DNA from 3 places in the Cytobacillus sp. FSL K6-0129 genome. Region 3 is predicted to be linked to each of the others. Evidence: predicted binding sites of a transcription regulator. Region 3 holds the regulator's gene; each other region holds the start of a gene.
The links. Region 3 encodes Rex, which represses fermentation and respiration genes when NADH is low (regulators of the CRP and FNR family bind a similar motif). Its sites were predicted from a motif close to TTGTGAAATATTTCACAA; they were not measured.

Region 1 (3,286 bases), 2.3 Mb from region 3:
GAAAATATTACCCCTCCAACAATTCCACTAGTTATTATAGCGCTAAAAATTAAATTTAACAATAATGAATTTAATCTTATAACGATTACAGTCCAATAGGGTAATTTTGGTATTGTGAAACAGTGAAGCAATCATCGTGCAATTTTTTTCCTATTTGCAGCCCCTTTCATTTTTTTTAAGCATGTACTATGATTATACAATTGAGACAGAATCTTATATAAAGGGGTAAAGAAGATGTCAAAAATGGTGCATGAGTTTAATGATATCATTCGTAAATTAAGAAAAGACTTATTTGGTAAGGGACCGGAGAAAATCCACACAGTGTTTGTAGAGAATATGGCCGTTTCGACTTTATACGGTAATCTCACACCGACAGAACAATTTATTTCTCGTACAGAAGATGGCAAAGAAATGGTGCATTCAGCAAGAACAAAAATGATTCAAGATGTATATGCAGAAGGTACGCCAGAAGGAATGGAAGAATTGGTCGGTGCGACGCTGTTACATTTGTTTTCTGATATTAAAGTGGAAGAGAATATGGCGATATCTGTATTTGTATTCGATAAAAATATCATAGATTCATAGAAAGAGGAGAAAAGATGAAGCAAGTGGAAACGAGTCGTAAAATCATACGAGTGACTGGAAATAAAGTTGAAAAAATGGAAGATACCATTGTTACCGAATATGCAGTAACGGTTAAGCTGAATGGAGAAGAGCTAGTCACAATGGTATGTACACCAGAATATATTGAGGACATGGTGATAGGTTATCTTGCATCAGAAGGTATCATAAGATCTTACAAGCATATTAAAGATATATGGGTACAAGAAAAGGAAGGGTTCGTTCATGTTACAACAGATCGTACAAATCCTTATATACAAAACTTCCAAAATAAAAGATATATTACTTCTTGTTGTGGTATGAGTAGACAAGGCTTTGTTTTTGTTAATGATGCATTAACAGCTAAGAAAATGGAAGATGTTAATATTCGATTAACTGTCAATGAATGTAATCAGTTAATGGAACAATTACAAGCGTCTGCGACTACATTTAAACAAACAGGTGGTGTACATAGCGCTGCGCTTTGTGACAAAAATGGGATATTATTAAGCAGAATGGATATTGGTAGGCATAATGCGCTTGATAAGATATATGGTTATAGTTTAAGAGAGGGCATCAGCATGAAAGGGAAGATTATTGTTTTCACAGGAAGAATCTCCTCAGAAATACTTTTAAAGGTAGCAAAAATTGGTTGTGAAATGATTCTCTCAAAATCTGCACCAACAGAGTTTGCTTTGCGCTCAGCAGAGGAATTAGGAATTACGACTGTTGGATTTATTCGTAATGGCAACATGAATATATATACTTATCCTGAACGAATCCTATTATAAAAAGAAATACTTCGCTACACGAAAAAAATAAAAAATAGTCTAGTAAAATTTTTTGTTTTTTGGTAGCATATAGTTTGCAATGGGTAAATGGAAGTAAGGCAAGCACTGTTTTATTTCTTTTTACAAACAATATAAATATGATGACTGATACTTCTGTAGGGGATTGCAGAAGGGTTAGGCAGCATTCTTTGAAATCCTTTACAAAAGTAAGGGATGTCTGAGTGCTGCCTTTTTTATTTAGGGGGTAGTTAGAATGGGATTTAGTAAACCGCAAGAAATTATGGAACAGACGATTGCAACAGGTGTTGCAAAAACGAAAATACCACTTTTGTCGCTGTTGGTTTTAGGCTTTTTAGGTGGGGCATTTATTGCACTAGGATTTTTATTAGACATTCGTGTTATTGGGAATTTACCGGCAGAGTGGGGAAGTTTCGGATCGTTTTTAGGTGCAGCAGTTTTCCCTTTAGGCCTTGTATTAGTAGTATTGGCTGGGGCTGAATTAATTACAGGTAACATGATGTCAGTTGCGAGTGCTTTGTTCTCAAAGAGAATTAGTCTTGGGCAATTATTGAATAATTGGTTTTGGGTGTTATTATCCAATTTTGTAGGGGCACTGTTTGTTGCTTATTTCTTTGGACATGTCGTTGGATTAACAGAGACAGGTCCATACCTTGATAAAACAGTAGCGATTGCTGGTGCAAAAATTGATGATACATTCTTACAAACATTTGTTTCAGCGATTGGTTGTAACTGGCTCGTATGCCTAGCTGTTTGGTTAGCTTATGGTGCTCATGATTTTGCAGGTAAAATTTTGGCTATTTGGTTCCCGGTTATGGCATTTGTTGCGATTGGATTCCAGCACGTTGTTGCCAACATGTTCGTTATTCCAGCTGCGATTTTTGCAGGTTCGTTTACTTGGGTAGATTTCATTGGCAATATCATACCTGCCTTTTTAGGTAATGTAGTTGGAGGGGCTGTGTTTGTTGGCCTAGCTTACTTTGTCTCTTATAAACCAAAAAATGAAACAAAACCTCAGTTGAAAAAAGCTTCATAATAGAAGCACATTCATCATAGCTTACATAAAATAATCTATTAGAGATATTGGATGTGAGCAAATGCAGCAATATTATTGTGATTATTGTAAAACGCTATATAAAGAACAAGGAGTTTGTCGTGTCTGTGGTCAAATCATTGATAAAACCATTATCATTGATGTGCATAAGCAAGGCAATAAATAAGCAATTATAATTGGTAAAGTTTGCGTAATGCCAAGAGAGCCACTTTAAGATATGATAAAAGGGCACAGCAACTCCTTCAAAACACATCTTTCTGAGCCGAATGAGATAACTCATTCGGCTTTTTTTTATGCAAAAAATGAACGAGAAAGATTAAAAACCAATCAATGCATAAATATCCTTATTAAGGAAAAAATACCCGTACATAGACAGAAAGGGAGTTCCTTATGCCAGCTATTTTATCTATCTCAGAAGTACCCCCATCAAATGAAATTACTCAAAATGAAGTGGTAGCATTTGCACGCCACTTATTTGGGCAATCTTTCAAAGATATCGATCGTTTATTAAAAGTATTCCAAAACGGACAAATTGAAAAACGTCATTTTGCCAAAGAACTAGATTGGTTTAAAGAGGACCATAGCTTTGCTGATAAAAATGATGCCTTCATTGAAACGGGAGTAAAACTTGGGTGTGAGGCGATTGAAAAGTGTTTAACAACGAGGGAGTTTCTAAATCAACCTATTAAGTATCAAGAGATAGATGCGATTTTTACGATTACTAGCTCAGGTTTAGCTACACCATCGCTTGAGGCAAGAATAATGAATCTATTACCCTTTTCTGAGCAAACAAAAAGGATCCCAATATGGGGCTTAGGCTGTG
Region 2 (3,286 bases), 2.7 Mb from region 3:
CCGCTACCCTCTGAAGGCTTCTTCATGGAAAATTACCTCCACAACTCTTTTTTAAATATATTTGGATAATTTATTTCCGCCCCATATCCATTCTAGGATAGTAACAATATTATTTCGTATATTAAAATTCCGAATAATGTTAATTTCCAGAGGACGAAATGTTTCCTAAGCCATTTTACCACGTTAAAGGCGCATATACAAAGGGAAAAAAGAGAAAATCACGAAAATACAGCTAATATTTTTAGAAAAAATACTTATATTAAAAAAGTGAATTAATTTAATTCCTATATCACGCCTATTAGTGTAATAAATTGGAAAGATGAACTAACGTCTACAAGTTGATAATCATTCAACTTCTAAACCGTTTGCCTATTTAAGTATATATCAAAAGCCTTATTATTGGTAGAATTGTGCACTAAATATTCAAACTGAATAAAATACTACGAGAGAGGATGTGAACTTATGGATTTAGCTAGAGCGAGGGAACTACTAAAAAGTCAAAACGAATATGAAGTAACTTTCGATGGCGTAAATATCGTCATTGTCGATCTCTATGAATTAACTAAAATGGCAAGGGTGTGCGAAAGAAACAACGTAGATAAGAATCAAGTTGTTCCACTCGCACAATTAATAGAAGAAAATACAATACGTTAACGGTCCGTTTTTTTCGTTAAAATACGGACGATTTTCTCCGAATCTTTATCATATTCAATAAACACATAGAGCCCATATTCTATCTCCTGTTGACGCATCCAAAGTTTAAACTTTTCTATTTCTGTCTCATCCTTTACTTCTTTTCCAAGATGCTGATAATCAACAATATCTGCTGATGGATATTTTTCCTTTGCGATCATCATCGCTTCTTTACCCCATTTCGCATAAGAAGGTGCATCATAAACGGCAAAGCTTGTTTGAGGGCTTGAAATAAATATATAGCTAAACAACACTATGACAATTGAGAGAAACACTCTTTTCTCCATTTTCTCCTCACCTCTTCACTTTTATTTTTTGATGGAAATATTTATAGTTTTACTATCTTTTCAATGTTTATTCTTTATGAAAGTTTTTTTGGGAAATGGGTTATATAATGAAAGAAAAATTCAAAGCAAAACTTGCTAGTGCAAAAGTAAATATCAATAGATAAAGAAAAGCGGGCAAGTTAATGGTTAAAACTTGCCCGCTTTTCTTTATCTATTGTTCCATTAACCCTTATATCGTAAATGTCAACATAGCCTTTAAAAAATATAAGAAAATGTTCATTATTATTTCATTTGATTAGTTTTAGATATGATTATTTTAATAAAAGTAATCGTACAACATCTAAAACAAAAAGTGGAAGACATAAAGGCCTATTTTGTTCTCTCAAGTAAATCATCTATTTCAATTATTTCTATTAAATGATGAATATCATCAGTCGGGTTATATACACCGTCTAAAAATTGATCAATATCAAATTTCTTTAACAAGATAACCCTCCTCTTTTTTCATCCGTTTCAAAACCATTCGAAGACTTCACACTTTTTTTGTGGGTACTGTTAGTCAAATACACAACATCATTTATATTAATATAATAAATAAAGAAGCAACCTTTAAAATTTATTGAACGATGCAATATTCATTTTTCAGTTTTTTCTTAAAATAGAGTATTTAAATAATATTATTTTTTCTTTTTACTTTCAGTTTCATGAACATTTTGTGACCAAATTCATCATTTGTTCATGAACATTTTGTGACACCTATCACATTCAATTGTTTTTAACCATTTATGATACTAACATAGGGTTACAGGCGTGATATTCACGTTCAAATAAAACAATAGATTTTTAGAAAGATAGAAAGGGGTACATCAATGAAATTGAAAAGGGCTCTTTTATTGGCTATAGTTGCCATTGCCGCTGTACTTGCTGGGTGTGAACCACTTACTGTTCTAAATCCTAAAGGTCCACAGGCCGAAGTCCAGGCTAACGATATTATGATGTCCATATGGTTAATGTCTGGCATTGTTATTGTAGTTTTTGCAATGCTTGCATATATGCTCATTAAATTTCGTTCATCTAAACAAGGAAAAGATTATGAACCACCTCACATCGAGGGAAATAAATGGGTGGAGGCAGTTTGTGTCGGAATACCTGTACTAATTGTTGCTTATCTATCATTTGTTTCTGTCCAAAGTAACTATAAAGTTGAAGCAACACCACCAGGGTATGAAGATAAGGAGCCATTAGTTGTATATGCATCATCATCTAACTGGAAATGGCACTTCAGCTATCCTGAAGAAGATATTGAGACAGTAAATTACTTATATATACCTACAGATCGAGCGCTTGAATTTAAACTTTACTCATTCGGTCCAATTACAAGCTTCTGGATTCCACAACTTGGCGGACAGAAATATGCAATGGCCGATATGGTAACAACATTACATTTAGCTGCTGATCATCCTGGTGAATTCATGGGTAGAAATGCAAACTTCAGCGGAAAAGGTTTTGCTGAAAATACGTTTGATGTAACAGCAATGTCTCCAGTTGAATTTGAGGAATGGGTAGATGAAGTTCATCAAACAGCTGATCCAATTACTGAAGATAAATTTGAAGAGTTACTAGAGCCAGGTCACTTAGGTAAGATGACCTTTACTGGCACTCATTTAGACTTTAGCCCAGCACCTGAAGGGCATGAACATCATCAATCAAATGATGAAGATTCAGAAGAAAATCATGAAAATCATGATGAGCACGAAGGTCACACTGACCACAGTAGCCATTAATTAGATGAAGTGTCTATTGACATCTTCTGAAAGGAGTATACAGGATGGAGTTCTTTGAACGTTTTGCCATACCACATCCAAGTCCAGCTATTTATGCTTCAATGGTAGCAATTGCAATTGTTTCTATTGCCATTGTAGTTGGGATAACATATTTTAAAAAATGGGGTTATTTATGGCGTGAATGGTTAACAACTGTTGACCATAAACGATTAGGTATTATGTATATTATTGCAGCGATCCTCATGCTATTCCGAGGAGGCGCTGACGCAATTATGATGCGTGCGCAATTATCAGCACCTGAGAACAAATTGCTTGATGCACAGCATTATAACGAGATATTCACTACACATGGTGTTGTTATGATTCTCTTCATGGCTATGCCATTTATTATCGGGTTTATGAACTTTGTTGTTCCACTGCAAATTGGGGCTCGCGATGTTGCGTTCCCACGTCTTAATGCACTTAGCTTCTGGTTATTCTTTGCCGGTGCAATGTTATTTAATATCTCTTTCGTTATCGGAG
Region 3 (3,286 bases):
TGTTTTATGCACTTCATAAGGATGTACTATTTGAAACTAATAGTGTTTAACAGGTAAAATAAATATTAGTGTAACTTCTTTAAGAATAGGAGACTAGCCATTGAAAAAAGAGTATTGGTTTATCATTATGATTTATATAGCCATGCAATTATCAGCCATCGTTGGCGTTCCTGCCATTCTTTTTCTAGGTAATATGTTAGGATACAGCTTTGATGAGGTTGCAAAAATTGCACCGCCACTCTGGATTGTCATTAGTTTTACAATTACCCTTCTCTTAACTTTGTGGTTTTTACGGAAAGAAAGCAAAGAGATGTCAATGAGGAATCAAGCACCATTATCGACTTCTATCGGGTGGGCGATTGCAGGTATTCCGCTAGCATTTATTGCTCAAACCGTTGCAGCGAATATTGAATTAATGCTCGGCATTGATATGGGGTCAGATAATACGCAGCAAATTATGTCATTAATTGAAACGTCTGCTCTTGTGATTATTGTTGTTTCCATTATTGGGCCGATTTTAGAAGAGATCATTTTCAGGAAAATCATTTTTGGTTCCTTGCATAAACGATTGAACTTCTTTTTATCAGCACTGATTAGTTCATTAATTTTCTCTCTCGCCCATGGGGAAATTGAGCACTTACTTCTTTATGCAGCGATGGGCTTTACGTTCGCGTTTTTATATGTAAAAACCAATCGTATTCTCGTACCGATCATTGCTCATGTAGCGATGAATACCTTTGTCGTTGTGATTCAATTGAATATGGATAAGCTAGAAAAATATATGACAGACTTAGAAACGGTACAAATGATTTTTAGCAGATTAGGATGATGTTAGATGAGAACACCTTTGTTCACAGGGATTATCTCCCTTCTTTTTGGATTTGTATTTATTTATTTTGCAATTATTAACCTTCAAAACGGTGGAGGTTGGGGATTTTTAACGATCTTCATTTTGATTTTTGCCACTTTTGATATTGGTGGCGGGATTAAATTAATCGCTATGCATTATCGTATGAAAAAGAAAGAGGATAAAAAATAGAGCTGACTCCATGCGGGTCAGCTCCTTTTTTATGATGGATAGTGTTTTAAGAAGTATACTAATGATTGCAATTCGACCGCCAAATCAATATGATGGATGCGAATATGGGAAGGAACCGTTAACCGCGCTGGCGTAAAGTTCAAGATTCCCTTTACATGACTTTTAACGATTCGATCCGTAATTGGTTGTGCCGCATGAGACGGTACAGTCAAAATGACAACTTGAATATGGTGCTCATCAATCAACTTTTCTAGGTCATCTAAATGACGGACAGGTACCTCGCCTACAGACGTGCCAACCCTACTTTCTGAAACATCAAATGCCACTTCAATCTTTGTATTATTATTTTTTAAAAAATTATAATTTAAAAACGCTGTACCTAGATTCCCTACACCAATTAACGCTACCTTTGTCACTTCATCTTGATCGAGTGTCTTACGGAAAAATCCTAATAAGTAATTTACGTTATATCCGTAACCTTTTTTCCCTAAAGCACCGAAATAGGAGAAATCTCGTCGAATTGTTGCAGAATCTACTTTCACCGCTTCACTTAATTCTGCTGAAGAAACTCGCTGCTTTCCTGATGCGTGTAAATTTTTCAAAAAACGATAATACAAAGGCAATCGCTTAGCCGTTGCTTGAGGGATTTTCGTTGATTCATTGGACATAGGCTCCACTCCATTCCATTTACTTAAGCCCTTCTAAAATCACCGTTTTTACCACCGGTTTTCTCTACTAAATATGTTGGTCCTATTACCATGCCTTTATCTACTGCTTTGCACATATCATATACCGTTAAAGCGGTAGCTGTAGCAGCTGTCAACGCTTCCATTTCTACTCCGGTATGCCCATTTGTTTTCACTGTACAATCAATATGTAACACATACTGATCCTCTACCTCTTCCCAATTGAAAGATATATCAATACCGGTTAAGGCAAGTGGATGACACATCGGGATGATATCAGATGTCTTTTTCGCAGCCATAATACCTGCCACTTGAGCAACAGCCAGCACATCTCCCTTTTTCATTGTGCCATCAGTAATCTTCTGATAGATTTCTTGATTTAGCTCAATACTACTATGAGCAATTGCTGTACGGGCAGTTTGTGGTTTTTCACTCACATCCACCATCTTCGCTCTGCCTTCTTCATTAAAATGTGTAAATTCAGCCATTCATAACACCTCACATGAAAATGATACACTATTTTGATTCATCTGTGTAATGTAGTTTTTTATATATTCTATCCAAATAGTGACTTTATTGCCGAACCTCACCTGATTAAGGTACACTATCACTATAACAGAGGTGAAATATAATGATATTATTACAGGTTAATCAGCTTTCGAAAAGTTTTGTGGCTGATCCTATATTAATGAATATAAAGCTTGAAGTACAAACGAGAGACCGCATTGCATTAGTTGGACGTAATGGTGCGGGAAAATCAACTCTTTTAAAAATTATTGCTGGACATATGTCCTATGATTCCGGTGAAATTATTCAATCGAAAGAAACCAAAATCGGTTATCTTGCACAAAATACAGGACTAGAATCTGAGCTATCTATTTGGGACGAAATGCTTACCGTGTTTGATTATTTGCGCAAACAAGAGAAGGAACTGCGCTTACTAGAAACACAGATGGGCGATGCAACACTCGTCGAAAACGGTGAAGCTTACGATAAAATTTTAAAAACCTATGATCAAATGCAAGTCAACTTTAAAGAACAAGGTGGCTATCAATACGAGGCAGACATTCGTTCTGTACTACATGGCCTTAATTTTCAATCGTTTAGCTATGATACAAAAATTTCTGCATTAAGCGGGGGGCAAAGGACGCGACTTGCACTTGCGAAATTATTGTTAACCAAACCTGATTTACTGATTTTAGATGAGCCGACCAACCATTTAGATATTGAAACATTGTCATGGCTAGAGCAGTATCTTAGTGGTTATGATGGTGCTATTTTAATTGTCTCACATGACCGCTATTTCTTAGATAAAGTCGTCAACCAGGTATATGAACTATCACGTAACCATATTAAAAAATACGTTGGTAACTACAGCAAATATCTTGACCAAAAAGCAGCGAATTATGAACGTGACTTGAAAATGTATGAAAAACAACAAGAAGAAATTGCGAAACTAGAAGACTTTGTTCAACGCAACCTTGCCCGTGCTTCGACAACAAAGCGTGCACAAAGCCGGCGCAAGCAGCTTGAGAAGATGGAGCGAATGGATCGTCCCCAA

Region 1: a site for Rex is predicted at 1,578-1,595, ahead of MHI57_RS05775 (formate/nitrite transporter family protein). Genes of this name have one in related genera too.
Region 2: a site for Rex is predicted at 1,728-1,745, ahead of qoxA (cytochrome aa3 quinol oxidase subunit II). Genes of this name have one in related genera too.

The regions. Positions count from the first base shown of each region.
Region 1 is NZ_JBBOXM010000001.1:1,201,147-1,204,432, reverse strand. It holds gene MHI57_RS05785 (DUF2294 domain-containing protein) at 235-585, shown strand; gene fdhD (formate dehydrogenase accessory sulfurtransferase FdhD) at 600-1,391, shown strand; gene MHI57_RS05775 (formate/nitrite transporter family protein) at 1,645-2,445, shown strand; gene MHI57_RS05770 (type III polyketide synthase) at 2,854-3,286, shown strand, end outside.
Region 2 is NZ_JBBOXM010000001.1:833,465-836,750, forward strand. It holds gene MHI57_RS04040 (2-oxoglutarate dehydrogenase E1 component) at 1-26, opposite strand, end outside; gene MHI57_RS04045 (small, acid-soluble spore protein, H family) at 463-654, shown strand; gene MHI57_RS04050 (DUF3889 domain-containing protein) at 651-980, opposite strand; gene qoxA (cytochrome aa3 quinol oxidase subunit II) at 1,850-2,764, shown strand; gene qoxB (cytochrome aa3 quinol oxidase subunit I) at 2,809-3,286, shown strand, end outside.
Region 3 is NZ_JBBOXM010000001.1:3,533,843-3,537,128, reverse strand. It holds gene MHI57_RS17870 (CPBP family intramembrane glutamic endopeptidase) at 101-829, shown strand; gene MHI57_RS17865 (DUF4305 domain-containing protein) at 836-1,039, shown strand; gene MHI57_RS17860 (redox-sensing transcriptional repressor Rex) at 1,069-1,707, opposite strand; gene moaC (cyclic pyranopterin monophosphate synthase MoaC) at 1,731-2,213, opposite strand; gene MHI57_RS17850 (ABC-F family ATP-binding cassette domain-containing protein) at 2,357-3,286, shown strand, end outside.